DNA from 3 places in the Rhizobium sp. PAMB 3174 genome. Region 1 is predicted to be linked to each of the others. Evidence: predicted binding sites of a transcription regulator. Region 1 holds the regulator's gene; each other region holds the start of a gene.
The links. Region 1 encodes PhoB, which activates phosphate uptake and scavenging genes when phosphate is short. Its sites were predicted from a motif close to TGTCATNNANCTGTCAT; they were not measured.

Region 1 (10,058 bases):
TCTTCCAGTTTGCCCTCAGCCCCTATGAAGAATGGCAGCAATTGGCCTGGACCGGCGCATTGATCATAACCATGACCGTCTTGGGTTTGAGCGTAATTTCCCGTAGCCTGACCGGACGCAGAGAGGACAGATGAGCCAGATGCTTTCCCTAGACAAAGTCGCCCCACAGAAGGCCGCCGAAAAGACGAAGATCGAGATCAAGAATCTCAACTTCTACTATGGCAACAGCAAGGCCCTGAAGGACATCAGCCTGTCTCTGCCGGAGCGCAGCGTCACGGCCTTCATCGGTCCGTCGGGCTGTGGCAAGTCGACCCTGCTGCGTGTCCTGAACCGGATCTACGAGCTTTATCCGAAGCAGCGCGCCGAGGGCGAGGTGCTGATCGACGGCGAGAACATTCTCGACAAGTCGAAGGACCTGAACCTGCTGCGCACCAAGGTCGGCATGGTGTTCCAGAAGCCGACCCCGTTCCCGATGTCGATCTACGAGAACATCTCCTTCGGCATCCGCCTGTACGAGAATCTCAATAAGAGCGAGATGGACGAACGGGTGGAAGCTGCCCTGACCCGCGCCGCCCTGTGGAACGAGGTGAAGGACAAGCTGCATGCCAGCGGCCTCAGCCTGTCCGGCGGCCAGCAGCAGCGCCTCTGCATCGCCCGCACCGTTGCCGTCAAGCCGGAGATCATCCTGCTCGACGAACCGGCCTCCGCTCTCGACCCGCTCTCGACCGCCAAGATCGAGGAACTGATCGACGAGCTGCGCGCCGACTACACCATCGTCATCGTCACGCACAACATGCAGCAGGCTGCCCGCGTTTCGCGCCAGACCGCCTTCATGTATCTCGGCGAGCTGGTTGAATTCGACGAGACCGCGAAGATCTTCACGTCTCCGAAGGAAAGCCGCACGCAGGACTACGTCACCGGTCGCTTCGGCTGAGCCGCAGCCGCGCTGAAGCCTGCCTCAAGATATCAGGGAACACCAAAATGCCCTCGACACAACAGCATCTCATGTCGGCCTACGACGATGAATTGAAGTTCCTGCAGCGCCGGATCTCCGAAATGGGTGGTCTCGCCGAGCAGATGGTCAGCGAATCCGTGCAGGCGCTGGTCACCGGCGACCTGGCGCTTGCCCAGAAGCTGATCTCCGACGACGTCGTCCTCGACGTTGGCGAGCGCGAAATCGGCGACGCCGCCGTCGTCACCATCGCCCGTCGTCAGCCGGTTGCGGCAGACCTGCGCGAAATCATGGGTTCGATCCGCATCGCGGCCGACCTCGAACGCGTCGGCGACCTGGCCAAGAACATCGGCAAGCGCGTCATCGCCGTGCAGGGCACGGGTGTGCCGCGCAAGCTCGCCCGGGGCCTCGAGCATCTGTCCGAGCTTGCCTCGGTGCAGCTCAAGGAAGTGCTTGACGTCTATACCAGCCGCTCGGCGGAGAAGGCCAAGTCGATCCGCGACCGCGACGAGGAGATCGATGCCATCCACACCTCGCTGTTTCGCGAACTCTTGACCTACATGATGGAAGATCCGCGCAACATCACCACCTGCACGCATCTTCTCTTCTGCGCCAAGAACATCGAGCGCATTGGCGATCACGCGACGAACATCGCCGAAACGATCTACTACATGACGACCGGCAGCCAGCCGGAAGGCGAGCGTCCGAAGGACGACAACACGTCCACCATGGGCGTGACGTCCGAGTGACGGCTCGATAAGTTGGAGAACCGTGAATGGTCCCGAAAATAGCGGTTGTTGAAGACGAGGAAGCTCTGAGCGAGCTTCTTCGCTACAATCTGGAATCCGAGGGCTACGAGGTCGAGGCGATCATGCGCGGCGACGAGGCGGAAATCCGCCTCAAGGAGCGCGTGCCCGACCTTCTGCTTCTCGACTGGATGCTGCCGGGCGTTCCCGGCATCGAGCTTTGCCGTCGCCTGCGCATGCGCCCGGAAACGGAGCGCCTGCCGATCATCATGCTGACGGCACGTGGCGAGGAGAGCGAGCGGGTTCGCGGCCTTTCGACCGGCGCCGACGACTATGTCGTCAAGCCGTTCTCGATGCCTGAACTGATGGCTCGCGTCCGCGCAATGCTGCGGCGCGCGCATCCGGAAGTTCTCTCCGCCGTCCTTCGCTGCGGCGACATCGAGCTCGACCGCGAGACGCATCGCGTCCACCGCAAGAGTCGTGAGGTCCGCCTCGGCCCGACCGAGTTCCGGCTTCTGGAGTTCCTGATGGCCTCTCCGGGCCGCGTGTTTTCGCGCTCGCAGCTGCTGGATGGGGTCTGGGGCCATGACATTTATGTCGACGAGCGTACGGTCGACGTGCACGTCGGACGTCTGCGCAAGGCGCTGAACTTCTCCAACATGCAGGACGTCATCCGCACCGTTCGCGGCGCCGGCTACTCGATGGAAGTCTGAGCTTCGGCCAGTCCGTACCTCGGAGTTTTTGAGAACCCCGCCCATTGTCGGCGGGGTTTTTCATTTGGCCTAAAGTGCGGATACGGAAACGAAAAACGGGCCCCGAAGGCCCGTTCATCATGGTCAGTCGATTGACGCTGCAGCTATCAGTTCGCGGCCGCCGCGCGACGACGGTCGCTGCTGGTCGGCTGATAGGCGAGGCGGGCGTGATAGTTGCAGTAGGGCGACGTGTCCGGGGACTCGCAGCCGCAGAAGTGGAAGTCGTCCTGCAGCGGATCGCCGACCGGCCACTTGCAGGTGCGCTCGGTCAGTTCGGTCAGGGCCAGGCGGCGGGAGATCGGCACGACGACGTTCGACGCAGGAACGTATCGGAGTTCCTGGATCGCGTTGATCTCGACTTCTTCCTTCAGAGCCGTGGCGCCGGCCGTACGGGTGACGGAGCGGGTCGTGACGCGGGCCGCGTAGTTCGGAGCCTTCGGGGCGGTGACGGCTCTCTTGACCGTGCGCGCAGCCGAGGATGCGCCGCCGGACTTGGCGCGTCCGGGAAGATTGAGACGGTGAACCTTGCCGATGACGGCATTGCGGCTGACGCCACCGAGTTGTGCGGCGATCTGGCTGGCGCTCAGCCCATCCGCCCACAATTTCTTAAGCTTTTCAACGCGTTCGTCTGTCCAATTCATTGGGTCTTCTCCGCCTGCAGTCCAATGCATGGCAGAATCCTTCACCGTGTCCCGAATTCCTCCGGGACGGAGTACGCCTCTTGTACTGCCGGGTGACTTTTTTCCGCCAAGCGCAAATTCTTAATGCACGTTTAACCTAGTGCCAGCCTGACTCCGTGACAAGAGTCGCCGGAATCATCGTGATTCGATTTCGCAGTTTTCCCCAACTTGCTTCTTTTCACTTTTTTGCCTGGCGATGGATGCGAGGCCATCCTTCGAATTTGATGCGGCCGCCGCGATCGCCTGATTTTACAGGTGATTTGTTGACATCGGCGACCTATATGATGATAGTGCGGCAACCGCCCAAAAGGCGGTCTTTTTTATTTGTGCCCAGCCAACAAAGCCCAGGAAAGGTCAGCGCCATGGCTCAGAACGGTCCGCTCTACGATACCTATGCAAGAGCACCTCTGCGCTTCGAGCGAGGCGAGGGGATTTGGCTCGTCACCGAGGACGGCCAGCGCTACATCGACTTCGCCGCCGGCGTTGCCGTGAATTCGCTTGGCCATGCGCATCCGCATCTGGTCGAGGCGCTGACGACGCAGGCCGGCAAGGTCTGGCACCTGTCGAACGTCTACGAGAACCCCGGCCAGGAAAAGATGGCCGCGCGCCTCTCCGCTGCGACCTTTGCCGAAAAGGTGTTCTTCACCAATTCGGGCGCCGAAGCGCTGGAATGCGCCATCAAGACGGCCCGGCGCTACCAGTATGCCAACGGGCATCCGGACAAGTTCCACATCATCACCTTCGAGGGCGCGTTCCATGGCCGTACGCTCGGCACGATCGCGGCCGGCGGCAACGCGAAATATCTCGAAGGTTTTGGCCCGAAGGCGCCCGGCTTCGACCAGGTGCCGTTCGGTGACCTCGATGCCGTCAAGGCTGCGATCACGGACGCGACCGCGGCCATCCTCGTCGAGCCCGTGCAGGGCGAGGGCGGTGTCCGTCCGGCGTCCAAGGAATTCCTGCAGGCTTTGCGTGCTATTTGCGACGAGCACGACCTGCTGCTGATTTTCGACGAGGTGCAGACCGGCGTCGGCCGCACCGGCAAGCTCTTCGCCTATGAGTGGGCCGGCATCACGCCGGACATCATGGCGATCGCCAAGGGTATCGGCGGCGGCTTTCCGTTCGGCGCCTGCCTTGCGACGGCGGAAGCCGCTTCGGGCATGGTCGCTGGCACGCATGGCTCGACCTATGGCGGCAACCCGCTGGCCATGGCCGTCGGCAATGCCGTCCTGGACGTCATCCTCGCCGATGGCTTCCTGGAACATGTGCGCGACGTGGCACTCGTCTTCCGCCAGGGGCTCGCTTCCCTGAAGGATCGCTATCCCGATGTCATCGAGGATTTCCGCGGCGAAGGCCTGATGCTTGGCATCAAGGCAAAGATCCCGTCCGCGGAGCTGCTTGCCGCAATGCGCGAGCAGCATGTTCTCGGCGTGCTTGCGGGCGACAATGTCGTGCGCCTGCTGCCGCCGCTTATCGTCAGCGCGGAAGAAGCCCGCGAAGGACTGGCGCGCATCGAGCGTGCCGCCGAGGCGCTTCATTCCGCTCATATCAAGAAGTCCGCCTGAGGCGGCCAAGCGAATTCTGACAGGTTATCATGGCAGCTCCCAAGCATTTTCTCGATCTTTCCGCGGTCTCCTCGGAGGAACTCAGGGGTATTCTGAACGACGCACGCACGCGCAAGGTGGCGACGAAGGACGGAACGGCTGACAAGCCGCTTGCCGGCAAGATGCTGGCGATGATCTTCGAGAAGCCGTCCACCCGCACGCGCGTCTCCTTCGATGTCGGCATGCGCCAGCTCGGCGGCGAGACGCTCTTCCTGTCGGGAACCGAAATGCAGCTCGGCCGCGCCGAGACGATCGGCGACACGGCAAAGGTACTGTCGCGCTATGTCGACGCCATCATGATCCGCACCACCGACCACAAGCGCCTGCTCGAGCTTGCCGAGCATGCGACGGTGCCGGTGATCAACGGCCTGACGGACGACACGCATCCCTGCCAGATCATGGCCGACCTGCTCACCTTCGAGGAGCACAAGGGGCCGGTCGCCGGCAAGACCATCGCCTGGACCGGCGACGGCAACAACGTGCTGCATTCCTTCGTGGAAGGTGCTGCCCGCTTCGGCTACCGCATGAACATGGCCGTGCCGCTGGGCTCCGAACCGCACGACAAGTTCCTGAACTGGGCGCGCAACGAAGGCGCCGAAATCATGCTCTGCCACGACGCCGAGAAGGCCGTGTCGGGCGCCGACTGCGTCGTCACCGACACCTGGGTCTCGATGAACCAGGAGCACAAGGCACGCGGCCACAACATCTTCCAGCCCTTCCAGGTCAACAAGCAGCTGATGGGCCGGGCGAAGGACGATGCGTTGTTCATGCATTGCCTGCCGGCGCATCGTGGCGAGGAAGTGACCGACGACGTGATCGACGGACCGCAGTCTGTTGTCTTCGATGAGGCGGAAAACCGCCTGCATGCGCAGAAGTCCATTCTGGCCTGGTGCCTCGGGGCCATCTGATACGGCGCCGCCTCGTTTCGCGCGCCGAAACTTAAGGAGTATCCGCCATGGCGGAAGAAACCACCAAGCTCGGCGAATTCGGATTCGCCGGTGATGATCACGTTGTGCCTTTCCAGGTGGAAGGGCTCGACGTTCGTGGCCGCGCCGTCCAGCTCGGCCCGATGCTCGACGCCATTCTGGGCCGCCATGACTACCCCGTGCCGGTTGCCCGGCTTCTGGCGGAAGTCATCACGCTCACCGTGCTCATCGGCACGTCGCTGAAGTTTGAAGGCAAGTTCACCGTCCAGACGAAGAGCGACGGCCCGGTCGACCTGCTCGTCGCCGATTTTTCGACGCCCGACAGCATGCGCGCCTATGCCCGTTTCGACGAGGAGGCCCTTGAGCTTGCCATCAGCGAAGGCATGGCCGAACCCGAGCAGCTGCTCGGCACGGGCGTCCTCGCCTTCACCATCGACCAGGGGCGCTTCAGCCAGCCCTATCAGGGCATCGTCGCGCTCGACGGCGCATCGCTCGAGGAAATCGCCGGCACCTATTTCCGCCAGTCGGAACAGATCCCGACGCATATGCGGCTTGCCGCGGCCGAGCTCTACGATCGGGACGAGGACGGCAAGGCCCGGCATACCTGGCGGGCCGGTGGCCTCATCGTTCAGTTCCTGCCCGAAGCGCCGGAGCGCATGCGCCAGCCGGATCTTCCGGGTGGTGATGGCGACGACAATGCCTTGCCGATGTTCGAAGACGATGCCTGGATGGAGGCCCGCACGCTCGCCGAAACGATCGATGCGGACGAATTGACCGATCCGCAGGTCGGCTCGGAGCGGCTGCTGTTCCGGCTGTTCCACGAACGCGGCGTGCGGGTCTTCGAGCCCCAGCCGGTATTCGATCGCTGCTCCTGTTCGCGCGAGAAGATCGGTGGCGTGCTGAAGGGCTTCTCGGCAGAGGAGATCCTGGCGAGCGAGGAAGACGGCAAGATCGCGGTCACCTGCGAGTTTTGTTCGACGACTTATGTGTTCGACGCCAACGAGGTGATCGAATAAGGCCGGTCTGCTGCTGCTTCGGGGTTTCTTGGCCGAGAACGTCGGGCCGCGCGGGCGGGAGGTGCGCTGCCTGCGACATAATATTTCTTGATAAATGATCTCATGATATTAAGGCTGCAGCAAATCTGATGGCCCGGCAACCTGCCGACCATCGCCAACGATCCGGAGTTGACCCGATGAAGGAACGCATGACCATCGCCGTGGCCGCCATTGCCATTCTGGCCGGTACGGCCTTTAGCGCCGCGACAGCCGCTGACGTCAAGACCTACGAGATCACCTTGAGCAGCGAGAGCTTCAGCCCTCAGCAGATCAGCGCGAAGGCAGGCGAACCGTTCCGCATCAAGCTGCATAACAAGACGGAATTGCCGGTCGAGCTGGAGTCGGGGGCGCTCGGCTTTGAAAAGATCGTCGAAAGCGGCCATGACATCGTGGTGAACGTGCGGGCGCAGGAGCCTGGCACCTATGACTTCTTCGATGACTTCCATCCCAAACAGTATGTCGGCCACGTCGTCGTCGAATAATGTGACGGAGGAAGAGGCATGCTGGGCGCACTGGTCATTGTTTTCCGCGAGATTTTTGAAGCCGGCCTGATCGTCGGCATCGTGCTGGCCGCAACCCGGTTGGTTGCCGGCAGCCGCTGGTGGATCGCCGCCGGTGTTGCCGGAGGCATCGCCGGAAGCGTGGTGCTGGCCGCCTTTGCCGGCGTCGTCTCCGAATGGGCGGACGGCTTCGGGCAGGAACTCTTCAACGCCGGCATCCTGGCGATCGCCGCCGTCATGCTGATCTGGCACAATCTCTGGATGGCGCATCACGGACGTGAACTCGCCGCCGATCTCGCCGCCACCGGCAAGGCGGTCAGCGACGGGCAGCGTTCGCTGGCAGCGCTTGCGCTGGTCGTCGGCATCGCTGTCCTGCGCGAAGGCGCCGAAATCGCGCTCTTCATGTACGGCATCATCCTCGCCGGAGGCGACAGCTGGTCGTCGCTGGCGCTCGGATCGGCACTCGGCCTCGTTCTCGGAGCCGGCGTCTCGGCGCTCACCTATTTCGGTCTCGTGAAGATTCCGATGCGTCACCTGTTCTCGGTGACGAGCGTTCTCATCACCTTCCTCGCCGCCAGCATGGCGTCGCAGTCGGCAGCCTATCTGGAACGCGCAGGCAAGATCGACTGGCTGTCCGCTACTGCGTGGGACACCTCCTGGCTTCTCGAGGAAGGCAGCATTCCGGGCCGCCTGATGCACACCATGTTCGGCTATTCCCAGCAGCCGAGCGAGTTCCAGGTCCTGGTCTATGTCGTGACGCTAATTGCGGTCGTCGTCGCCACCCGCACGCTGGCAGCCCGTGGGCACCAGCCTGCCAGACATGCGAATGCTGGATAGTCCATCCCGGCTGGAGGCCGGAGCAATCAGCTCTGTCAGTTGAGGGTGCGGGTCATGTCCGGCGTGTCGAGCGAGAAGGCCGGAATGTCGACCTCGAACAGTTCGCCCTCGTCCGTCGACATCTGGTAGTGGCCGAACATAACGCCGGACGGAGTGTCGAGCGGGCAGCCCGATGAGTATTCATAGGAATCGCCCGGCGACAGCCGCGGCTGTTCGCCGACCACGCCTGGGCCGCGCACTTCATCGACCTGGCCGTTCTGGTCCGTGATGTGCCAGTAGCGGCTGATCAGCCGGACGGATATGTCGGAATTGTTGGAAATGACGATCCGGTAACCCCAGACATAGCGGCTGTCTTCCGGATCGGACTGTTCCTCCAGATAGTAGGGCTCCACCACAACTTCTATGTCCCGTGTCAGCGCGCGATACATACCGGACACCTTCCTTAAGATTTCATAAACGATATCGTATAGCCTGCCGGTTGCGTCAAGCCGGATGCCCGTACTCAAGTATTAAAAACCAGAAATGAACGCGGTTTTTGCCGTTAATCATAATAGGTTAGGTTAATATGTGCGTGCTCGCCGGCAAGCCGGTTTTCGGGGTGCGGATGAATAAGGCAAGGGGAGGGAGGCGCATGCTCGACGGTGCAATCAGAAAGCGCATCGATCCGCATCTGCGGCAGACGGGCGAATGGCTCGCGGAACGGGGCGTCGGTGCTGACACCATGACGTTGATCGCTTGCGGCCTGGGCCTCCTCTCGGCGGCCCTTGTTGCCTCCGGCCACGGCTGGCTGGCTCTACCGTTTCTGCTTGCCAGCCGGCTTGGAGACGGTCTTGACGGCGCCATTGCCCGTGCAACGCGCAAGACTGATTTCGGCGGCTTTCTCGATATCGTCCTGGACTTCGTGTTTTACGGCGCCGTCCCTCTCGCCTTCGTCATCGCCGACCCGGCGCGAAACGGCATTGCCGGCGCCGTCCTTCTGTTTGCCTTCTATGTGAACGGATCGAGCTTCCTCGCCTTCGCCGTCATGGCCGAAAAGCGCCGGCTGACGACCGATGCGCGCGGTGAAAAATCGTTCTATTTCACAACGGGACTGGCGGAAGCGACGGAGACGATCGCCGTCTTTGCGATTGCCTGCCTTTGTCCGGACTGGTTCTGGTGGCTGGCCTATCTCTTCGCGGCGCTCACGCTTTATACCGCTGCCGCCCGCATCCTCTTTGCCAGGCGCATCATGCGGGAGGAACGACCGGGGCGTGAGTGACGCCCCGGCGGTCTGATATGTGGGTCAGTATTTGACCTTGTCGAGCGCCTGTTCGAGATCGGCGACCAGGTCGCCGCCGTCCTCGATGCCGAGCGAAAGGCGCACGGTGCCCGGCGAAATGCCGAGTTCGGCCCGGGCTTCGTCGGTGAGGTTCTTGTGCGTCGTCGTCGCCGGATGGGTGATCAGGCTTCTGGTGTCGCCGAGATTGTTGGAAATCTTGATGATCTGCAGGGCATCCTGCATCGCGAACGCCGCTTCCTTGCCGCCCTTCAGCTCGAGGCAGACGAGCGTGGAGCCGGCCTTCATCTGCTTTGCAATGATATCGGCCTGCGGATGGTCCTTGCGGCCGGGATAGATGACCTTGGCGACGGCCTTGTGTTCGGCGAGGAAGTCGGCGGCTTTTGCAGCATTCTCCGTCTGCTGCTTCACGCGCAGCGGCAAGGTTTCCAGACCTTTCAGCAGCACCCAGGCATTGAACGGCGACATCGCCGGCCCGGTGTGGCGGAAGTAGTCGTGCAGGTTCTCGTCGATCCACTTCTTGGAGGACAGTACGATGCCGCCGAGGCAGCGGCCCTGGCCGTCGATGTGCTTGGTGGCCGAGTAGACGACGACATCGGCGCCGAGTTCGAACGGCTTCTGGAAGAGCGGCGTGGCAAAAACGTTGTCGACGATCAGCGTGGCGCCGACCTGCTTGGCGAGCTTCGAGACGCCGGCAATGTCGACGACTTCCAGCGTCGGGTTCGTCGGGCTT
Region 2 (10,058 bases), 2.0 Mb from region 1:
CTTGGTTACTTCAAGAATTCCGATGTTCTGGTCTGCAACACGCCTGGCATCGGCGACCACGTGCGCCAGCTTGGTTGGGATCGCGGCGTGGAGGTGATTTCCAATTTCACCGATACGGCTATCGTCGAACCGGCTTCGCGGGCGGAGGCGGACACGCCCGAGGGCGTGCCTCTGGTCATGACCATGGGCCGTTTCGTCAAGCGAAAGCGCTTTCATCTGCTGATCAAGGCCATGAAGGAAGTGCCGGACGCTTATCTCTGGATCGCAGGCGACGGAGAGGAGCGACAGGCGCTGGAAGCCGATGTTCGCGAAAACGGGCTGGAGAACCGCGTTCGCTTCCTCGGCTGGCACAAGGATACGCGCCGCTACGTTGCCGCTTGCGATGTCTTCGTGATGCCTTCGAGCCACGAACCGCTGGGCAATGTCATTCTGGAAGCATGGGCACAGAAGAAGGCGGTGGTTTCTTCGCGTTCGGAGGGGCCCATGTGGTTTGTACGCGACGGCGAAAATGGCCTTCTCGTCGATATCGACGACGTGTCCGGCTTCGCCCGCGCCATCAACAGCCTGATCGCCGATCCGCAATTTGCCGCCACACTTGGCGAAAACGGCCGTGCTACGCTGGTCAGCCAGTTTTCCGAGGACGCGATCTGCGATGCCTATATCGAGCTGTTCAAGAACGGGCGTAGATAGTCGCGAGTGCTGTGCTGATGCAGGTTCACAGATTAATTTCGTATTGTTTGCCGAGCATCAGTTCGATCAATTTTGAGGAGGAGCAATCTGGTGCAGATCTTTGTGGTTGGCTCAAAGCCTGATCCACATTGGCCTTCGGTCAAACCGGATGTGGTAATACTGGCAAATGGTGCCATTGCCTATGCAAAGAGCCGATTCAAAGACGTGCATACAATCGGATTTGCGTCCCTCAATTTCTGTCGGAAGGACAGGGGGGAGCAAAATAAAGGAGATCGCGAGGCTGTCGAAGGGGTAGAGCTTGCAGAATTGGTCTACTGGCAGCCGACAGGCATGGAGTGGTTGAGAGACGTCAACTTCCGTTATCAAACTGGGGTAAATCTGAGCAACGGCCATCTCTGGCGGCTCAGTTATCGCCACTATTCATTTCTCGATTGGCTTCGGGTTCTGTCCAATCCTCGAAACTGGTGGCATGCTTTCAAGAAGCGCAGACGTGGGCAGCCGCCATACTTCCGTGGCAGCCGGCCCTCCACAGGTATGATGGCGGTACAATATGCTCTTGAACGCTATCCAAACGCCGCATGTATCCATGTCTGTGGGATTGGAGTGGCTTGGAGCGGCGGGCATTTCTACGATAACAACCACCTGCATGACAATTTTCACGAGATGGCGGACACAAAGTTGTACAGGTCTCTCGTCCGCAACAATCGCCGTGTTGTGTTTTGTGAGGTTGAGGAAGCGTGACCAGCCCAAGCACAGTCTGCTTCGTGCAGGTCAATAATGTTCTCCCATACATGTCGCTCTTCTTGGCGCATCATGAGCGCCTTTTCGACAAGATAGTTATTGTTGTTCACAATTCAGGGAAGGATATTCCGAACAATTCCGACGAGGTCCGCTGGTTCAGTTTGGCAGAGTATGGATTTTATCAGCCAATCGCCTGGAATTTTTTGTATGAGCGCGAAGGCAAAGGCTTTGACTTCGCTTTTTTTCTGGATGCCGACGAATTACTGAGCGTGACGACCGCTGGCGCTTTACAGTCTGCGCTCGCGGCGCACAAATATCATTGTGGGTTGTATTTGTATTGGCGTCCGGTGATCCCGCCAAAGAAATTCAGCGGAAGACTGGACGCTGCCGGAGTCCAACAGTTTACGGTGTCGTCTGAGCTCGCCCATACCCGGAAAATGGTCTATAATACAAAGAAGACTGTTCATTTTTCTGCCGCACACGGAAACCATGTCTATAATGGCAAGAAAAGCCTGCTGTCCTTGTTCCGGGCTGAAGAACGACGTCTATGTCTGCTTCACATTCCATTTCTGAGCCTGACTTCTTTTCAGGAGAAGGTGGCCAACAATCCGAAAGACGAATTTCTTGATAAGTTCATTCGGACATCTCGTACCCTCAGAGAAAAATACGGAGATGACTGGTATCAGAGTGAGCTAACGGATACCGACTTTATTTACTTCTGCTTGAATTATCGTGAGAGAGATGAACGCAAGCACATGCGTCTGGAGGACGTTGACTTCATGCCATTTCCAGACTTGGGGATACCCGAGGACCGGGTTTCGTACTGGTTCGGAATCTTGAACAGCCTGCCGTCATGGGAAAGGCGCACTGCTCCGAGAACCGGCGAGATGGAATGGATCGAAAAAATAAAGCGACAGGCGCATAGCAACTCTTCTGATTTCAGGAATTATATGCGAGAGACCGATCGCGAACTACGATTTGTTATATCGTACTAGAAGAAAGTGACGTTCCGGCGATTGAGGTCAATTTTTATTTTTGCTTTCAATCGCTTGGGTGAAAATTTATACCATTGAGTGCCATGCGGCGATGAAGACCGCATGTTTTGTTGTGCGATCTGTGGGAGACGGGTATTGGGGCTAATTAAGCGTGTGTCGCAGCGGTTCAATGAATGTCTTCCTGCTGGACCTTTCGAAATCTACACAAATCTTGTCAATCGCGCTAAAGGTCATCCTCTTCGCATTTCCATGAAAGGGAATGATGGCCCTATCGGGGTGGTGCACGGCCACGGCGCTCTCAATATTGTTCATCGTGATCGGCTGTGGAACTATAAGAAGGGCGTTGATCACAGGATAGACGCTCTGGCAAAAAGTTACCTGCTGCATCGGATTTCGCAAGACACGACAGGTGCCTTTATTGATTGTGGTGCCAATATCGGTGAGTTGGGGCTTTTCGCAAAGAAATGGAAGTTCGATTACTTCGCATTCGAGCCGGAGGACGCTGAAGCGGATTGTTGCGATCTGAACAATTTTGACGGCATGCAAATGACCAACCGAGTAGCGCTCTGGAAGAATGAAGATACTCTGTCATTCTATTCGAAGTCTGATACGGCAGATAGTTCTCTAATTGAAATCAACCAGTTTTCGGCCGTGAAGACCGTAAAGGCAATTCCTCTCGACAAGTTCGTCGTCGACAAGGGAATTGAGAAGATTGCGGTGATGAAAATTGAGGCGGAAGGTGCGGAGCCCGAGATTTTGGAGGGAGCGCAACTGGCGTTGTCGCGAACGCGATACCTCACCGTCGATTGCGGTTTCGAGCGCGGCGTGAGCAAGGAAAGTACACTCGTCCCCGTTGTCAATATTGCGACCAAGGCGGGTTTCAAACTTGTCGACTGGAACCCGTCGAGGGTGACGGTCCTTTTCGAAAATAGTAAATACGCCTAACCGCCCATCAGCCCCGCATAAACCTCCCCCAGCCTCATCGCCTCGCTTTCGATCGCGAAGTTCTGCCGTGAGTGGCGGAGCGCGTGTTCGGCTGCCTGCTGGCGTCTCACTTCGTCATCCATGAACTGCCGGGCGGCGTCCGTCATGGCGTCGAGGTTGTCGCGGGGGATGAGGGTGCCGGTTTCGGCTTCATCGGTGACAATCAGTTCCGGGAAGGCGCCGACGTCGGTGGCGATGACGGGGACGGCGGTGGCCATGGCTTCGAGCGGGGTCAGGCCGAAGCCTTCCCAGCGCTGTGGCGCGATGAAGAGGTCGAGGCCGCGGTACCAGTCGTTGATGTTGGTATGCTCGCCGACGAACAGGATGCGATCGGCGAGGCCCGCCGTCTTCACCTTTTCCTTCAAGCCGTTCTCGAATTCCACATGCTGCGGCGTGGCGCGGCCGGCGATGATCGCGGACCAGTCCGGACGTTCCGGCAGCAGGCGGATCATGGTGTCGACGAAAAGGTCGGTGCCCTTCTGGTGGCGCACGCGGCCGAAGCAGCCGGCAATCTTCTGCGCCGGGTCAAGGCCGAGCGCGCGCTTCGCCTCGGCCTTGTCGGCGGGCGGCGAGAAGCGGGCGGTGTCGATGCCGTGCAGGCTGACGGTGCTTTCGACCTCGAGATAGGCCGCCGTCTTGGCGCTGGTGGCGATCACCGCGTCCATGCGCGAAATCAGGAATTTCGTCCAGCCGGTATGGCGGCGCTGCGAGGCGGAGGTGAAGACGATCTTCAGCGGCATGCGCAGAAGATCGCGCAGGATGATCGCCGGCAGCATCTCGATGTTGCGCCGCGCATGCCAGACGCGAAAGCGCTCGCCCTTCGGCGGCGTCCAGAGGCGCCAGAGGTCGCGGTAGCGGATATGAGGCAGGGTAGGCGGCAGGCCGGGTCCGAGCACGGCAATGCGTTGTCCGAGGCCGCGCTGGACGGGCACGAGCTGGATGATCGTCGAGGTGACCCCGGACAGCCGCTGCTTGAAGTTGGGGGCGATGATGTCGATGTCGCGGAGATCGGCCACCGCTGCTTTCGCGGTGGCCTTGTTTCCGTCCGTCACGGGCGTTCTCAGCCCCAGCTGACGGCGAGAATTTCGTAGGCCTTGGAGCCTCCCGGCGCATTCACTTCGATGGAATCGCCTTCTTCCTTGCCGATCAGCGCACGGGCGATTGGCGAGGAAATGGAGATGCGGCCTGCCTTCACGTCGGCTTCCTGGTCGCCAACGATCTGGTAGGTCTTTTCTTCTTCGGTGTCCTCGTCGATGAGCTTGACGGTCGCACCGAACTTGACGGTGGAGCCGGACATTTTCGTCAGGTCGATGACTTCGGCGCGCGCGATCAGGTCTTCTAGCTCGCCGACGCGGCCCTCATTGTGGCTCTGCGCTTCCTTGGCGGCGTGGTATTCGGCGTTTTCCGAAAGGTCGCCATGGGCGCGCGCCTCGGCGATCGCCTCGATGATTCTCGGGCGTTCCTCCTGCTGGCGCCAGCGAAGCTCTTCGTTGAGCTTGGTGAAACCACCCGGGGTCATCGGAACTTTTTCTACCATTTCCTTTTCCTTACTGCGCGTCCCGCTCGTTCTGCATAGGGACAAAAGAAAACAGGTTCCGAAGAGGAACTTCGGAACCATGTCAAACTGTCAATTTGAGCGTTTATAGCAGACTCGCCCGGGGAAATGCGAGTTTTTTTTAGCCGGCTTCTCCTGCCGTGCTGCCTCTCGCCCGATCCACCAGGGGCTCGCGGCCTTCATCCAAGTGTCACGGACAGGGACTATCGGACGGGTGTCGCAATTCCCTGCCTAAGGAGAAAGACCATGATGAAATATTTTTCGGCGCTCGCCGCCGCGACCATGCTGGCCGGCGCCGCGCATGCCGCCACCGTCTATCCGCTCGACCGTGCAACGATCCTCGTCAACTCGCCCTTCGACTTCAAGGTCGAGCTCGACAAGGTCTATGGCGAGGGTGATGTCGCTGTCACCGTCAACGGCAAGCCCTATGCCGACGTCTTCGGCAAGCCGGCCGAATTCGTCGCCGAAGAGAAGGGCAAGGACGATGCCGTCCTCGGCTCCGCGCTGATCCTGCGCGATCTGGCGCTCGCTTCGGCCGGCGACTACACCGTCGAAGTCAAGGCTGGCGACGAAACGAAGTCGGTCACCTGGAACGTCTACGGCACGCCGGCTGCGCCGAAGGCCAAGAATATCATCTTCTTCCTCGGCGACGGCCTGTCTGTCGCGCACCGCACCGCCGCCCGCATCATGTCGAAGGGCATGACCGAGGGTAAGGCCGATGGCCGCCTCAACATGGATGATCTCGACCGCATGGCCTTCATCGGCACGTCGTCGACCCATTCGATCGCCACCGATTCCGCCAATACCATGTCGGCCTACATGACCGGCCACAAGTCGCGCGTGAATGCCCTTGGCGTCTATGCCGACCGTACGCCGGCAAGCCTTGACGATCCGAAGGTCGAGACGATAGCAGAAGCACTGCGCCGCACCACGAAGAAGTCGATCGGCGTCGTTTCCACGGCTGAAATCGAAGATGCGACCCCGGCCGCCGTTATCGCCCACACCCGTAAGCGCGCCGACAAGGCCGAGATCGTCGGCATGTTCATGCAGACCCAGCCCGACGTCATCCTCGGCGGCGGCTCGGCCTACTTCCTGTCTAAGGACGTTCCCGGCTCGAAGCGCAAGGACGACAACGACTACATCGCCCAGTTCAAGGACGCCGGCTATACGCTCGCAACTTCGAAGACCGAACTGGACGCCGCTTCCGGCACCAACACCGGCAAGCTGCTCGGCCTGTTCCACACCGGCAACATGGACACCGCGCTCGACCGCATGTTCCTGAAGAAGGGGACTGTCGACAAGTTCCCCGATCAGCCGGGCCTCGTCGACATGACGAAGACCGCCATCGACCAGCTGTCGAAGAACCCGGAAGGCTTCTTCCTGATGGTTGAAGCCGCTTCGGTCGACAAGATGTCCCACCCGATGGACTGGGAACGCTCCGAATTCGACGTCATCGAGATGGACAAGGCCGTCGGCGTTGCCATGGAGTTCGCCAAGACCCATCCGGACACGCTGATCGTCGTCACCGGCGACCATACCCATGGCGTCTCCATCGTCGGCACCGTCGATGACGAAAAGCCGGGCGACGTGATGAGCGAGAAGGTCGGCACCTATGACGACGCCGGCTTCCCGAACTACACGGACGAGAATGGCGACGGCTATCCGGACAAGGTGGATGTTTCCCGCCGCATCCAGATGTATGCCGGCAACCATCCGGAATACTACGAAACCTTCCGCCCGAAGATGGACGGTCCGTTCGAGCCGTCGATCAAGAATGCCGACGGCAAGTATGTCGCCAACCCGGCCTACAAGGATATCCCCGGCGCCGTGCTGATGCCGGCCAACATCCCGTCTGACGGCGACACCGCTGCCCATACCGTTGATGACGTCGTGCTGCAGGCCGCCGGCCCCGGCTCGGAAGAATTCAAGGGCTACATGGAGCAGAGCGACGTCTACAAGGTGTTGATGGACACCTTCGCGCTCGGCTCGCAGTCGATGTAATTCGACGCTTCGCACAAGTTGGTTCCGGGCGGCGGGTTCGCCCGGAACCGCGTTCGAACCGAACAACGACCGCAAATCAAAGATCAGGAGGCGGAGATGAACCGTCAACCCTCTCCATTCCAGATGTCCCGCAGACGCCTGATGACGCTTGCCGCCGGCATGCCCTTGGCTGCCCTGGCGCGACCGGCATTCGCGGCAACCGATCTGACGTTTGACGAGCTTTACAGCAAGGTCACCGTGCTCGGGCTGGAGTTCTCCGACAAGGTGAAATCGCTCGACGGCAAGCCGGTGACGATGGGCGGCTTCATGGCGCCGCCGCTCAAAGCTGAAGCCAATTTCTTCGTGCTCACCGAAATTCCGATGGCACTCTGCCCGTTCTGCTCGTCGGATGCCGACTGGCCGGACAATATCGTCGTCATCTATCTCGGCGACAAACAGACCTTCCTGCCGGGCGGCACCCGGATCGCCGTTGAGGGGCGCATGGAAGTCGGCTCGTGGGTCGATCCGGATACGGGGTTCCTAAGCCGGCTTCGGCTGCGCGACGCACGTTTCTGGGAAAGCTGAAGGTACCCCATGATCGACCTGAAAGTGAGTTCTCTGGAGGTCGGCTATCCGGGCCTGCCTGCACCCGTGCTCGCCATCGACGCTTTCGACCTGCCGGCCGGCGGGCGGCTTGCGGTGACCGGCGCGTCCGGTTCCGGCAAGAGCACTTTCGTCAACGTCATCTGCGGCTTGCAGGCGCTTAAACGCGGCTCGGTCCGCTGGGCGGGGACCGAACTTGCCGGCCTGTCCGAAAGCCGGCGCGATCGCTGGCGCGGTACCCATGTCGGGCTGGTGATGCAAGATTTCCATCTGTTCGAGGGCCTGTCGGCGCTCGATAACATTCTTCTGCCGGCGCGCCTTTCCGGTGCGGCCGGACACGGGACGATCGAGCGGGCGCGGCAGCTTATCGAGACGGTTGGGCTCTCGCGTCCGGACCAGAAGGTCGAGACCATGTCGCGCGGCGAAATGCAGCGTGTGGCGGTCGCGCGCGCAGTGCTGCGCAAGCCGGGCGTCGTCGTCGCGGACGAACCGACCGCCAGCCTCGACGTCGAGAGCGGCGCTCAGGTTGCCGACCTGCTCCTGTCGATCGCCGACCAGGAAAAATGCACGCTGATCGTCGTCTCGCATGACGAGCGGCTGATCTCGCGGTTCGACAGGCGCATGCGACTTTCTGCCGGCCGGATTCAGTCTGCCCAGCCCGTCACCGAGGAGGCCTGACATGTTTCGCTTCATTCTCGCCGATCTCAACCGCTTTCGACTTGGCGCCGTCGTGGTCGTTCTGATCGTGGCACTTGCCGTCGCGCTCGGCGTTGCGGTGACGCTGCAGGAGAGGGCGCTTCGCCTCGGCTCGGCGCGGGCCGCTGAAAAATTCGATCTCGTCATCGGCGCGGCGGGCAGCGAGACGCAGCTCGTGCTGTCGTCTGTCTTTCTGCAGGCCTCACCGCTGCCGCTGATGGACGGCAATATCCTCAAGGACCTGGACAAGGATCCGCGCGTCGCCTGGGCGGCGCCGATCGGCTTCGGCGATTTCTACGGCCATTATCCGATCGTGGGGACGACGACGAAGCTCGTCGCCAATCTGGCGCCGGGCTTTGCCGACGGGCAGGTCTTTGCGCATGAGGGCGAGGCGGTGATCGGCGCCGATGTCGACCTGTCAATCGGTGCGACGGTCAAACCGCTTCACGGTACGGAAGCGGAGGGCGGGCACACACATACCGAGCTCGCCTACACGGTCGTCGGACGCCTGCAGCCGTCCGGTAGCGCCTGGGACAAGGCGATCATGGTGCCGATCCAGGCGGTGTGGGACATCCATGGCCTCGGCCATCACGATGGCGAGGAGCACGATGAGCATGACGAGCATGCGGAACCTGCCGGCAATGTCGAGGCGGGTGCTTCGCCGGCCGTGACGCGGGTGGCGGCAGAAGCCGCGCATGACGCAGGTGGCGACGAACACGAAGAGCATGACGACCACCATATCGATGCGGATGCCGCTATCGATGAAGACTGGGATCATGCGCTGCCGGGGCTGCCGGCGGTCGTCGTCAAGCCGAAGTCGATCGGCGACGCCTACAAGCTGCGCCAGCAGTACCGGCATGAAACGACGCTCGCCGTCTTCCCGGCAGAAGTGCTGACGCGGCTTTATGCGACGCTCGGTGATGTCCGGCAGGTGCTTTCCGCCGTCGCCATCGGGGCGCAGATCCTCGTTGCCTGCGCGTTGATGCTGGTCACCGTCATGCATGTGACGCAGCGGCGCAAGCAGATCGGTGCGCTGAGGGCCTTCGGTGCGCCGCGCGAGGCGGTGTTCGGCATCGTCTGGCTGGAGCTGTTCGGGCTGATCGCGATTGGTGTCGCGGCCGGGCTCGGCGTTGGCTTTGCCGCTGCACGGCTGATCGCCGGGCGGCTGATGGCCGACAGCGGCATTCAGCTGCCGGTCCTCTTCGCGCGCTCCGACCTTGGCCCGATCGGTGCGCTGTTTCTCGCTGCAGCCCTATTTTCGCTGCTGCCGGCGCTGATGGCCTATCGCCAGTCGCCGGTGCAGGCGTTGAGGGCGTAAAACGAACTGAGGCAACAGCGGGCGGTGACCCGCTGTTGCGAGCGTCAGGCGCCGGTCTACAGAGTGGCGAGATACTCTTCCAGCTTGTCGAAGGTGCCGCCGAAACCACCTTCCATGGACTTGAAGTTGTTGGTGTAGGTGCGGACTTCTTCCGGGCTGGCATTGTGAGCGTTGCCGGTGAGTGTGACCAGTGTGCCGGCCGCCGTTTCCTCGAAGGTGACGACGTTCATCATCTCCACCGGCCACGGATCGGGGAAGGGCGGTCGGATGGCGTTTGCCTCAGCATCCGCAAAGCTGACGATGTAGGCGAGCTTGCGCGGCGCATCCACTTCCTGAAAGATGAAGCGGCCGTACATCTTCTGGCCTCCAGGCGGCACCATGGCGTAGTGGAACATGCCGCCCGGCCTGACATCGAGAGCGAGAATTTCGAGGCCGAGACCTTTCGGTCCCCACCATTGTCCGAGGTGTTCCGCCTTCGTCCAGGCTTCGAAGACGA
Region 3 (10,058 bases), 170 kb from region 1:
ATCCATCTGGACCGCTACATTCTTGATCGCCGCCATGAGAACTCCCCGTTTGAAAGGCCATCCTCATTTAGGGTGAGGCGGCCCGAATGGCAACGGGCCGCAGGCTGCGATTTGCGGTCGAAGAGCCAGCCTGATCAGGCAGCCCATTGCGCGCCGGCGCGGGACGCCCGGGGGCTTGCGAGCCGCGTCATGGCCGCAATGAGCATCGAGCGTGGCTTGGGCAGGACCGCAACCTTCCTGACATAGTTTTCGACCCGCCAGGTCGCCCAGGTACCACTGGCGAAATAGCCGACATCACCCTTGCGCAAGACGGTGACAGTTCCGTCTTCAGCCGTGACCTCGACTTCCCCTTCGAGGATCAGGACGGTCTCTTCCCAGCTGAAGTTCCATCGGAACGTGCCGGCGGTGCAATCCCACACGGCGGTCATGACGGCACGGTTTTCCGACTCGGGCTGGAAGCCGCAACGCGCTTCCGGATTTCCCTCGATGATCCAGTCCGGATTGATGGGCGCCGGCTTCATCTCGAATGCGTCGAGCCCGCTCGCGACGACAGGGCTTCGCGCCGACTCGTTAGAGCGGTTGCGTACTTTGATCGCCAGAACGACGGCGGCGGCAATGAATTTCAAAGGCATGGTATCCCCCACATGCTGTTTGTGCCGAAAAGGCCTAGCATGCAGGGGGTTTCGTCCCGGTTCACCCGCTCGTTAAAATTTTAGCGAGCGGGTCGCTTAGCGCATGCCGCTCAGGCACCCGCCGCCACAATGCGCCGGCCCGAAGAGGTCTCGAAGAAATGCAGCCGCTCGGGAACGATCGAAAAGGCGACATCGTCGCCGATCGGGGTTTGCGCCGGCACGGCGGCGCTCAGCATTTCGTCGCCGACCATGCCGTGGACGAGGCGCTGCGAACCGAGCTCCTCGACGTAGGAAACCTTCATGCGGATCACACCGCCCTCGGAGACCTTCATGTCCTCGGCGCGCATGCCGACGGTCAACGGACCGGACGGAAGCGAGCGGCCCTCAAGGTCGATCACGGCCGAGCCGATCGACAGCTGGTTGCCGTCGACGGATGCCTTGGCGAGGTTCATCGCCGGCGAGCCGATGAAGCTCGCGACGAAGGTGGAGGCCGGATTGTGATAGACGTCGAGCGGCGTGCCGATCTGCTCGATACGGCCGCCATTCAGCACTACGAGGCGATCGGCCAGCGTCATGGCTTCGAGCTGATCGTGGGTGACGTAGATCGACGTCGTGCCGAGGCGGCGCTGCAGCTGCTTGATCTCGCCGCGCATGGAGACACGCAGCTTGGCGTCGAGGTTCGACAGCGGCTCATCGAAGAGGAAGGCCGCCGGCTTGCGCACGATGGCGCGGCCCATGGCGACGCGCTGGCGCTGGCCGCCGGACAAGGCGCGCGGCTTGCGGTCGAGATAAGGCTCCAGCTGCAGCATGCGGGCCGCTTCGGCGACGCGCGCGTCGATCTCGGCCTTCGGTGTGCCACGGTTCTTCAGACCATAGGCCAGGTTCTGGTAGACGCTCATATGCGGATAGAGCGCATAGTTCTGGAACACCATGGCGATGTCGCGTTCGGCCGGCTCCATGCGGTTGACGACCTTGCCGCCGATGCTGACGGTGCCGCTGGAAATCGTCTCCAGCCCGGCGACCATGCGCAGAAGCGTGGACTTGCCGCAGCCCGACGGACCGACCAGCACGATGAATTCGCCATCGGCGATCGAGATCGAAACGTTATCCACGGCCTGAACGCCGCCGGTATAAACCTTTCCGACCTTGTCGATTTCGATAGACGCCATTGTTACTTCTCCGTTTCCACGAGGCCTTTTACGAAGAGCCTCTGCATAAAGACGACCACGAGGACCGGCGGCAACATGGCGAGCATGGCCGTCGCCATGACAAGGTTCCACTGCGGCTCTGCGTCGGCGACGTCGGCCATGCGCTTGATGCCCATGACGATGGTGTAATAGCGGGGATCGGTCGTCACCATCAGCGGCCAGAGATACTGGTTCCAGCCATAGATGAAGAGGATGACGAAGAGCGCCGCCATGTTCGTGCGCGACAGCGGCACGAGGATATCCCTGAAGAATTTCATCGGACCGGCGCCGTCGATGCGGGCCGCCTCGAGCAGTTCGTCCGGCACCGTCAGGAAGAACTGGCGGAACAGAAAGGTCGCAGTCGCCGAGGCAATCAGCGGGATCGACAGACCGGCATAGCTGTCCAGCAGGTGCAGGCTGGCGATGACCTGGAAGGTCGGCACGATGCGAACCTCGACCGGCAGCATGAGGGTGATGAAAATGATCCAGAAGCAGAACTGCCGGAAGGGAAAGCGGAAATAGACGATGGCGAAGGCCGACAGGATGGAAATGGCAATCTTGCCGATGGCGATCGACAGCGCCATGACCAGGCTGTTGACCATCATGGGGCCGACGGGCGGCGCGCCCGAAGATGCCATGCCGCTGGTCAGCATGGTCTTGTAATTTTCCCACCCATGGCCCCCTGGCGTCAGCGGGATCAGCCCGGACAGGAAGTCGGTCGGTCCATGCGTCGACGCGATGAAGGCGATATAGACCGGCAGGGCGACGGTGGCCACGCCGATCAGGAGCACGATGTGCGACAGGATCTTGAGACCGGGTCTGTTTTCAACCATCCGCTCTCTCCTCAGTACTGTACGCGCCGCTCGACGAAGCGGAACTGGATGAAGGTCAGAAGGATGACGATGCCCATGAGCACGACCGACTGGGCTGCGGACGAGCCCATGTTGAGGCCGATGAAGCCGTCGTTGAACACCTTGTAGACGAGGATGTTGGTGGCCTGCGCCGGGCCGCCCTTGGTGGTGGCGTGGATGACGGCGAAGGTATCGAACATGGTGTAGACGACGTTGACGACGATCAGGAAGAAGGTCGTCGGCGACAGGAGCGGGAAGACCACGGTGAAGAAGCGCTTGACCGGACCGGCGCCGTCGATGGCAGCCGCCTCTTTCAGCGATTGCGGGATGGACTGGAGGCCAGCGAGGAAGAACAGGAAATTGTAGGAAATCTGCTTCCAGCTCGCCGCAAGCACGACAAGGATCATGCCGTCGACGCCGGAGAGGCGGTGGTTCCACTGATAACCGAGCCCCTGCAGCAGATAGGGTGCGATCCCGATCGTCGGATTGAACATGAACCACCACAGGATGCCGCCGACGGCGGGTGCGACCGCGTAAGGCCAGACGAGCAGCGTGGTATAGGCATTGCGGCTGCGCAGGCGCCCGTCGGCGGCCAGCGCCAGGATCAGCGCCAGGATGATCGACGAGGCGGCCACGCTGACGGAAAAGACGAGCGTCACCTTGAGAGAATTCAGATAATTCGGATCGGCAAACAGGGCCTTGTAGTTCTGCAGGCCCACGAATGCCGTACTGAGGCCGAACGGATCCTCACGCAGGAACGATTGGCGGATTGCCTGAGCGGCCGGCCAGATGAAGAAGATCAGAGTGATGGCAAGTTGCGGAAGCAAAAGCCAGTACGGCAGTATCTTGTTGCCGAATATCGTGCGCTTGGTCTGCATGATGGGCGTCCGACGGTCAGGTATTGCATGGGATGAAGGGCCTGCGGAGGATAGGACATCCGCCGCAGGCCCTGCCATTCGTTCAGATTGACGTCAATGAACCGGTATTACTGGTTCGTCGCGGCAAAATCGGCAATGAGCTTGTTGCCACGCTCAACGACGGAGTCGAGAGCAGCCTGGGCGTCCTTCTGACCGGACAGCAGAGCTTCGAATTCTTCGTCGATGATGGTGCGAACCTGAACGTAGTTGCCGAAACGCAGACCCTTGGAGTTTTCGGTCGGCTCATTCAGCGTGATCTGCTTGAGAGCCACTTCGGCGCCGGGGTTCTTGTCATAGAAGCCCTGCTTCTTGGTGTAGTCATAAGCAGCCTGGGTGATCGGCAGGTAGCCGGAGAACTGGTGCCAGTCGGACTGGACTTCCGGCGAGGACAGGTAGTGGAAGAAGTCCGCCACGCCCTTGTATTCTTCCTGGTCGTGGCCCTGCAGCACCCACAGCGTTGCGCCGCCGATGATGGAGTTCTGCGGAGCGCCCTGGACGTCGGAGTAGTACGGCAACATGCCGACGCCGACTTCGAAGTCCTTGGCGTTGTTGACGACGGCTGCGCGGGCTGCCGACGAGTTCATGTACATGGCGCATTCCTGCGAATAGAACTTCGGCGGAGCGTCATCGCCACCGACCGGGCCGCCGTACTGGAAGAGGCCTTCGTCCTGCCACTTCTTCAGGTTCGCCCAGTGGCGCGCCTGCGTGGGGCCATTGAAGGTCAGCTGCGAGTCGACCGAGCCGAAACCGTTCTGGTTCGTGCCGATCTGCAGGTTGTGCCAGGCGGAAAAGTTCTCAAGCTGAACCCAGGAGATCCAGCCGGTGGTGAAACCGCACTTGGCCGCGCCGGATTCCATGATCTTCTTGGAATAGGCTTCCATGTCTTCCCAGGTCTTCGGCGGAGTTTCCGGATCGAGGCCGGCCTTCTTGAAGACGTCCTTGTTGTAGTAAAGGACCGGGGTGGACGAGTTGAACGGCATGGACAGCATGTTGCCGTCGGTATCGGAGTAGTAGCCGACGACGGCCGAGATGAAGCCCTTCGGGTCGAATTCGGTGCCGGTGTCGGCCATCAGCTTGTAGACCGGGTAGACGGCGCCCTTGGCCGCCATCATCGTCGCGGTGCCGACTTCGAAGACCTGCACGATATCGGGCTGCTGCTTGGCACGGAAAGCGGCGATCGCGGCGGTCATCGTTTCGGGATACGAGCCCTTGTAGGTCGGGATAACTTCAAAGTTGTCCTGCGACTTGTTGTAGTTCGCGACGATTTCTTCGAGTTTCTTGCCATTCTCGCCACCCATGGCATGCCACCAGGTGATCTGCGTCTTGGCATAGGATGTGGAGGCCGTCAGGCTGAGCGCCAGGGCGGCAAAAGCGATTTTCTTTATCATGGTGTTCCTCTCCTCCTCAGAAGAGTTGAGACATTAAAGACGTTGGGTGGGCCGTCAAGCTTGAATTTTCACTTTGACGTTCGTTCAGCGACCGGACGGTTTCGCTTTACTTTCGGTTCTCTAGCCACATCGAATGAACGGCAGGTGACAATCGGATGACAGTTTCATGACGGCGCGACGCGGGCACCGGAACCGTCAGAATGCGTCGCGCAAATGGCGCGGCAAATGCCAGGGAACGACGGCGACAATGTCGTATCGCCAGGAAAGCCGGGCGTAATCCGGCTGGCGGGAAAGCCAGATCTCGCTGGCGGACCGGATGCGGCGCTGGGTGGAATAACCGACCGCGTCGATGGCAGCGTTCTCTCCGGCCCGCGCCTTCACCTCGACGAAGGCGACAAGATCGCCCCGGCGGGCAATGATGTCGATCTCTCCGACCTTCGTTCGATAGCGAACCGAAAGAATGCGGTAGCCCCTGAACATCAGAAAGACGGCGGCGATATATTCCGACAGGAGGCCGCGGCGATAGGCGCTACGCTTGCGGGAGCTGCCGTCGCCGTCGGCCATCGCGTCACCCCTTCAGCGCCATCAGGCGGTCGTAGAGCTCCTTGCGCGGCAGGCCGGTGCGCTTTGCCGCCTCGGAAGCGGCCTTGCCGGCCGGCAGCGCGCTTGCGAGCTCTCTCAGTATATTGTCGACGTCGGCGGCCTCGGGTGGCGCGGCCTCTTCCGGCGGACCGATGACGAGCACGATCTCGCCCTTGACGGTTTGCCCTTCATATTGCGCGGCGAGATCGGCAAGCGAGCCGCGGCGGAATTCCTCGAACGTCTTGGTCAGTTCGCGGCAGACGGCGGCCGGGCGGGCTCCAAGCACATCGGACGCGGCAGTGAGCGTGGGGGCAATCCGGTGCGGCGATTCAAAGAAGATCAACGTCGCCGGCACGGCGGCGAGCTCGGCAAGACGGTCGCGCCTGGCCTTATCCTTCGACGGCAGGAAACCGGCAAACAGGAAGGCGTCGTTCGGCAGGCCGGAACCGAGAAGTGCTGCCAAAGGCGCGGAGGCGCCCGGAATGGGGACGACACGGTAGCCCGCCTCGATCGCCTGCAGCGCCAGCCGGTAGCCCGGATCGGAGACGAGCGGGGTTCCGGCGTCGGAGACGAGCGCGACCGAGCGCCCCTCCTCCAGCGCCTGCAGGAGCTTCGGCCCGGCCTCGGCGGCATTGTGCTCGTGATAGGCGTAAGGGCGGCCGCGAATGCCGAAGCGGTCGAGCAGCACGCGGCTGACGCGGGTGTCCTCGCAGGCGAGCACATCGGCGCCGGCGAGCGTTTCCAGCGCCCGAAGGGTAATGTCGCCGAGATTGCCGATCGGGGTCGCCACCAGATAAAGCGCCGGCTCCAGCGGGCGCGCCGGCACCACGACATTGTTCAGACGGTAGCCACGAAGGCCTTCGGCGGGACTTTCATTCATCGACATTCATTCCGTACTTTACCCATACCGAGGCCACACTCGGCGCCGCGGTGCGTCGGACCGTTATGCGGCAAGGCCGCTCAGCCCGCAAGCTCCGGGGATAAGACAGGCTGCGCGACGACAAAGCCCTTGCAATGCAACGGTAACATCTGCCATTTTGCGCCTCCACGCCCGCCGGCCCGGTCCCGGCACAGTCCATGGAAATACCGCCATCCGTCCGGATGGTCCTATCGAAAGCGGCAGAGTCACAATGCGTATTACGATCGAGCGGTCCAATCTCTTGAAATCGCTGAACCACGTGCATCGCGTGGTCGAGCGCCGCAATACGATACCGATCCTGTCGAACGTGCTGCTGAAGGCCGACGGCGCCAGCCTGGAAATGAAGGCGACCGACCTCGACCTCGAGATCACCGAGGCGACGCCGGCCAATATCGAACAGGCCGGTGCGACCACGGTTCCCGCCCACCTGCTCTACGACATCGTCCGCAAGCTGCCGGACGGGGCCGAAGTGCTGCTCGCCACCAACACGGACGGCACGGCGATGACGGTTGCCTCGGGCCGCTCGAAGTTCTCGCTGCAGTGCCTGCCGCAGTCGGACTTCCCGGACCTGACCGCCGGCACGTTCAGCCACACCTTCCGACTGAAGGCGAACGACCTGAAGATGCTGATCGACCGCACGCAGTTCGCCATTTCGACGGAAGAGACCCGCTATTATCTCAACGGCATCTTCTTCCATACGGTCGAAGCCGGCAGCGACCTGAAGCTGCGCGCGGTAGCGACCGACGGTCACCGTCTCGCCCGCGCCGACGTCGATGCGCCGTCCGGCTCGGAAGGCATGCCCGGCATCATCATCCCGCGCAAGACGGTTGGCGAACTGCAGAAGCTCGTCGACAATCCCGACGTCGTCGTCACCGTCGAAGTGTCGGATGCGAAGATCCGCCTGACCATCGGCTCGATCATCATGACGTCGAAGCTGATCGACGGCACCTTCCCGGATTACCAGCGCGTGATCCCGACCGGCAACGACAAGGAAATGACCGTCGATTGCCAGACCTTCGCGCAGGCGGTCGACCGCGTGTCGACAATCTCGTCCGAGCGCGGCCGGGCGGTGAAGCTGTCGCTCTCCGACGGCCAGCTTCTCCTGACCGTCAACAATCCGGACTCCGGCAGCGCGACCGACGAAATCGCAGCCGGCTACGAGAACGACCCGCTCGAGATCGGCTTCAATGCCAAGTATCTGCTCGACATTACTGGCCAACTGTCCGGCTCCGAGGCGATCTTCCTGTTCGCCGACGCCGGCTCGCCGACGCTCATTCGCGACACCGCCGGCGACGACGCGCTGTACGTCCTGATGCCGATGCGCGTTTGACGCTGCCTCGGTCTCGCTAAAGCCGCAATTCCCGGCAATTCAGGCACGAAGAAACAGGCAGCGCAAATTTGCTGCAAAACTGACGATGACGCTTATATAAATCAGACTGCGACATTTTTTGTAACGATAACGACGGGAAGAGGAGAGGACGCCATGGCGATCCGCCTGAAGCAAAAGCTGGAGAAGAAATTCGATGCGGAGATCCGCTTCTTCAAAGGCATGATGCAGGGGCCGAAGCAGGTGGGCGCGATTGTCCCGACCTCCTCCGTCACCGCCCGCAAGATGGCAAGCGTCGTCAATACCGGCTCCGGCCTGCCGGTCCTGGAACTCGGCCCCGGAACGGGCGTCATCACCAAGGCGATCCTCGAAAAGGGCGTGAAGCCGGAAGACCTCTATGCGATCGAGTATTCCTCGGATTTCTACCGGCATCTCGTCGAGCAGTTCCAGGGCGTCAACTTCATCCATGGTGACGCCTTCGATCTCGACCGGACGCTCGGCGAGAAGAAGGACCTCATCTTCGACTGCGTGATTTCCGCCGTGCCGCTCCTCTATTTTCCGATGCACGCCCGCGTCAGCTTCCTTGAGAGCCTTCTCACCCGCATTCCGCCCGGCCGCCCGGTCGTTCAGATCACCTATGGCCCGGTGTCGCCGGTCATCGCCTGTCCCGACCGCTACCAGATCCAGCATTTCGACTTCATCGTCCGCAACATTCCGCCGGCGCAGCTCTGGATCTACCGCAAGGCCTGATCCCTCCCCTTACAAGCCACATTTTCCCTTGCCCTCGACGGCGTCCCGTGCGACTTGGAGCCGGCTGAAATCGGACGAGGGATCGAATGATGAGTGCACGCGACAGGCTGATCGTCGGGCTGGATGTTCCAACCGTTGCGGAGGCGGAGAAGATCGTCTCGCAGATCGGCGACGACATTTCCTTCTACAAGATCGGCTATCAGCTGGTGTTCGCCGGCGGGCTCGAATTTGCCCGCGAACTTGCCGAAAGCGGCAAGAAGATCTTCCTCGACATGAAGCTCCTCGACATCGACAACACCGTGGCGCACGGGGTCGAGAACATCGCCAAGATGGGCATGAGCATGCTGACGCTGCATGCCTATCCGAAGGCGATGAAGGCCGCCGTCGAAGCCGCGAAGGGCTCCGGGCTCTGCCTGCTCGGTGTCACCGTACTGACCTCCATGGATGACGGCGATCTTGCCGACGCCGGCTATGCGACGGACGCGAAGAGCCTCGTCGCCAGACGGGCGGAACAGGCGCGCGCGGCCGGCATGGGCGGCATCGTCTGCTCGGCCGGAGAAGCGACCGCCGTCCGCGGCATCCTCGGCCCCGACATGGCCGTGGTCACGCCGGGCATTCGCCCCGCCGGCGCCGACAAGGGCGACCAGAAGCGGGTGATGACGCCGGGCGAAGCCATTCACGCCGGCTCGAGCCACCTGGTCGTCGCGCGGCCAATCGTGAAGTCGGACGACCCGAAGGCCGCGGCGCGGGCGATCCTCGACGAGATGCATGCCGCGCTCTGGCCGGCGAACAACTGACATCGACAGCAACAAAACCAGACAGGGAGAGAACGATGGCCAAGGGATACTGGATCGCTCACATGGATGTGCGGGACCCCGAAAACTACAAGCAGTATGTAGCTGCCGCGAAGCCGGCGTTCGAGCGCTTCGGCGCGAATTTCCTGGCCCGTGGCGGAGAAGTGATCGAGTGCGAAGGCAAGCCGCGCGCCCGCAACGTCATCATCGAGTTTCCGTCGCTGCAGGCGGCGCGTGACTGCTACAACTCGCCCGAATACCAGGAAGCCATCAAGATCCGCCAGAAATACGCGGATGGAGAACTGATGCTGGTCGAGGGCGTCTGAGCAGCGAGCAGGCTTCGCAATTGCAACAAAAGACTGCAAAAGCGCTTTCCATGCGGCGAGTTGGCACTTCACCTCGAATGCCAATTCGGCTAGAGACGAAATGAGCTCACTGAAAGACGCCTATTCATTGCCGAGGAGCATGCCATGACTCTTGCCAACCTTCCTCCACTCGTCACCGTGTTCGGAGGGTCCGGTTTCGTGGGACGCCATGTGGTGCGCGCGCTTGCCAAGCGCGGCTACCGGATCCGCGTCGCGGTCCGCCGCCCGGATCTCGCCTGGTTCCTGCAGCCCGCCGGCAATGTCGGGCAGATTTCCTTCGTGCAGGCGAACCTGCGCTACCGCGCCTCGATCGATGCCGCCGTCGCGGGTGCGGACCATGTCGTCA

Region 2: ACU5AY_RS04815 (alkaline phosphatase) is a predicted target of PhoB. The motif match lies at 5,143-5,159, and genes of this name have one in related genera.
Region 3: ugpB (sn-glycerol-3-phosphate ABC transporter substrate-binding protein UgpB) is a predicted target of PhoB. The motif match lies at 5,131-5,147, and genes of this name have one in related genera.

The regions. Positions count from the first base shown of each region.
Region 1 covers NZ_CM128608.1:3,022,224-3,032,281, reverse strand. The annotation lists gene pstA (phosphate ABC transporter permease PstA) at 1-134, shown strand, start outside; gene pstB (phosphate ABC transporter ATP-binding protein PstB) at 131-934, shown strand; gene phoU (phosphate signaling complex protein PhoU) at 982-1,701, shown strand; gene phoB (phosphate regulon transcriptional regulator PhoB) at 1,728-2,411, shown strand; gene ACU5AY_RS14545 (GcrA family cell cycle regulator) at 2,558-3,091, opposite strand; gene ACU5AY_RS14540 (acetylornithine transaminase) at 3,493-4,692, shown strand; gene argF (ornithine carbamoyltransferase) at 4,722-5,639, shown strand; gene ACU5AY_RS14530 (Hsp33 family molecular chaperone) at 5,687-6,673, shown strand; gene ACU5AY_RS14525 (cupredoxin domain-containing protein) at 6,850-7,194, shown strand; gene ACU5AY_RS14520 (FTR1 family iron permease) at 7,213-8,049, shown strand; gene apaG (Co2+/Mg2+ efflux protein ApaG) at 8,085-8,477, opposite strand; gene ACU5AY_RS14510 (CDP-alcohol phosphatidyltransferase family protein) at 8,681-9,307, shown strand; gene ACU5AY_RS14505 (O-succinylhomoserine sulfhydrylase) at 9,332-10,058, opposite strand, start outside.
Region 2 covers NZ_CM128608.1:1,012,704-1,022,761, forward strand. The annotation lists gene ACU5AY_RS04785 (glycosyltransferase) at 1-690, shown strand, start outside; gene ACU5AY_RS04790 (hypothetical protein) at 781-1,431, shown strand; gene ACU5AY_RS04795 (hypothetical protein) at 1,428-2,426, shown strand; gene ACU5AY_RS04800 (FkbM family methyltransferase) at 2,562-3,371, shown strand; gene ACU5AY_RS04805 (glycosyltransferase family 4 protein) at 3,368-4,426, opposite strand; gene greA (transcription elongation factor GreA) at 4,471-4,947, opposite strand; gene ACU5AY_RS04815 (alkaline phosphatase) at 5,212-6,966, shown strand; gene ACU5AY_RS04820 (hypothetical protein) at 7,063-7,530, shown strand; gene ACU5AY_RS04825 (ABC transporter ATP-binding protein) at 7,540-8,226, shown strand; gene ACU5AY_RS04830 (ABC transporter permease) at 8,228-9,562, shown strand; gene ACU5AY_RS04835 (SRPBCC family protein) at 9,619-10,058, opposite strand, start outside.
Region 3 covers NZ_CM128608.1:3,191,421-3,201,478, forward strand. The annotation lists gene gshB (glutathione synthase) at 1-36, opposite strand, end outside; gene ACU5AY_RS15325 (cupin domain-containing protein) at 135-632, opposite strand; gene ACU5AY_RS15330 (sn-glycerol-3-phosphate import ATP-binding protein UgpC) at 743-1,801, opposite strand; gene ugpE (sn-glycerol-3-phosphate ABC transporter permease UgpE) at 1,804-2,652, opposite strand; gene ugpA (sn-glycerol-3-phosphate ABC transporter permease UgpA) at 2,664-3,548, opposite strand; gene ugpB (sn-glycerol-3-phosphate ABC transporter substrate-binding protein UgpB) at 3,656-4,975, opposite strand; gene ACU5AY_RS15350 (YraN family protein) at 5,171-5,539, opposite strand; gene rsmI (16S rRNA (cytidine(1402)-2'-O)-methyltransferase) at 5,544-6,437, opposite strand; gene dnaN (DNA polymerase III subunit beta) at 6,688-7,806, shown strand; gene pmtA (phospholipid N-methyltransferase PmtA) at 7,960-8,553, shown strand; gene pyrF (orotidine-5'-phosphate decarboxylase) at 8,643-9,350, shown strand; gene ACU5AY_RS15375 (DUF1330 domain-containing protein) at 9,386-9,673, shown strand; gene ACU5AY_RS15380 (complex I NDUFA9 subunit family protein) at 9,818-10,058, shown strand, end outside.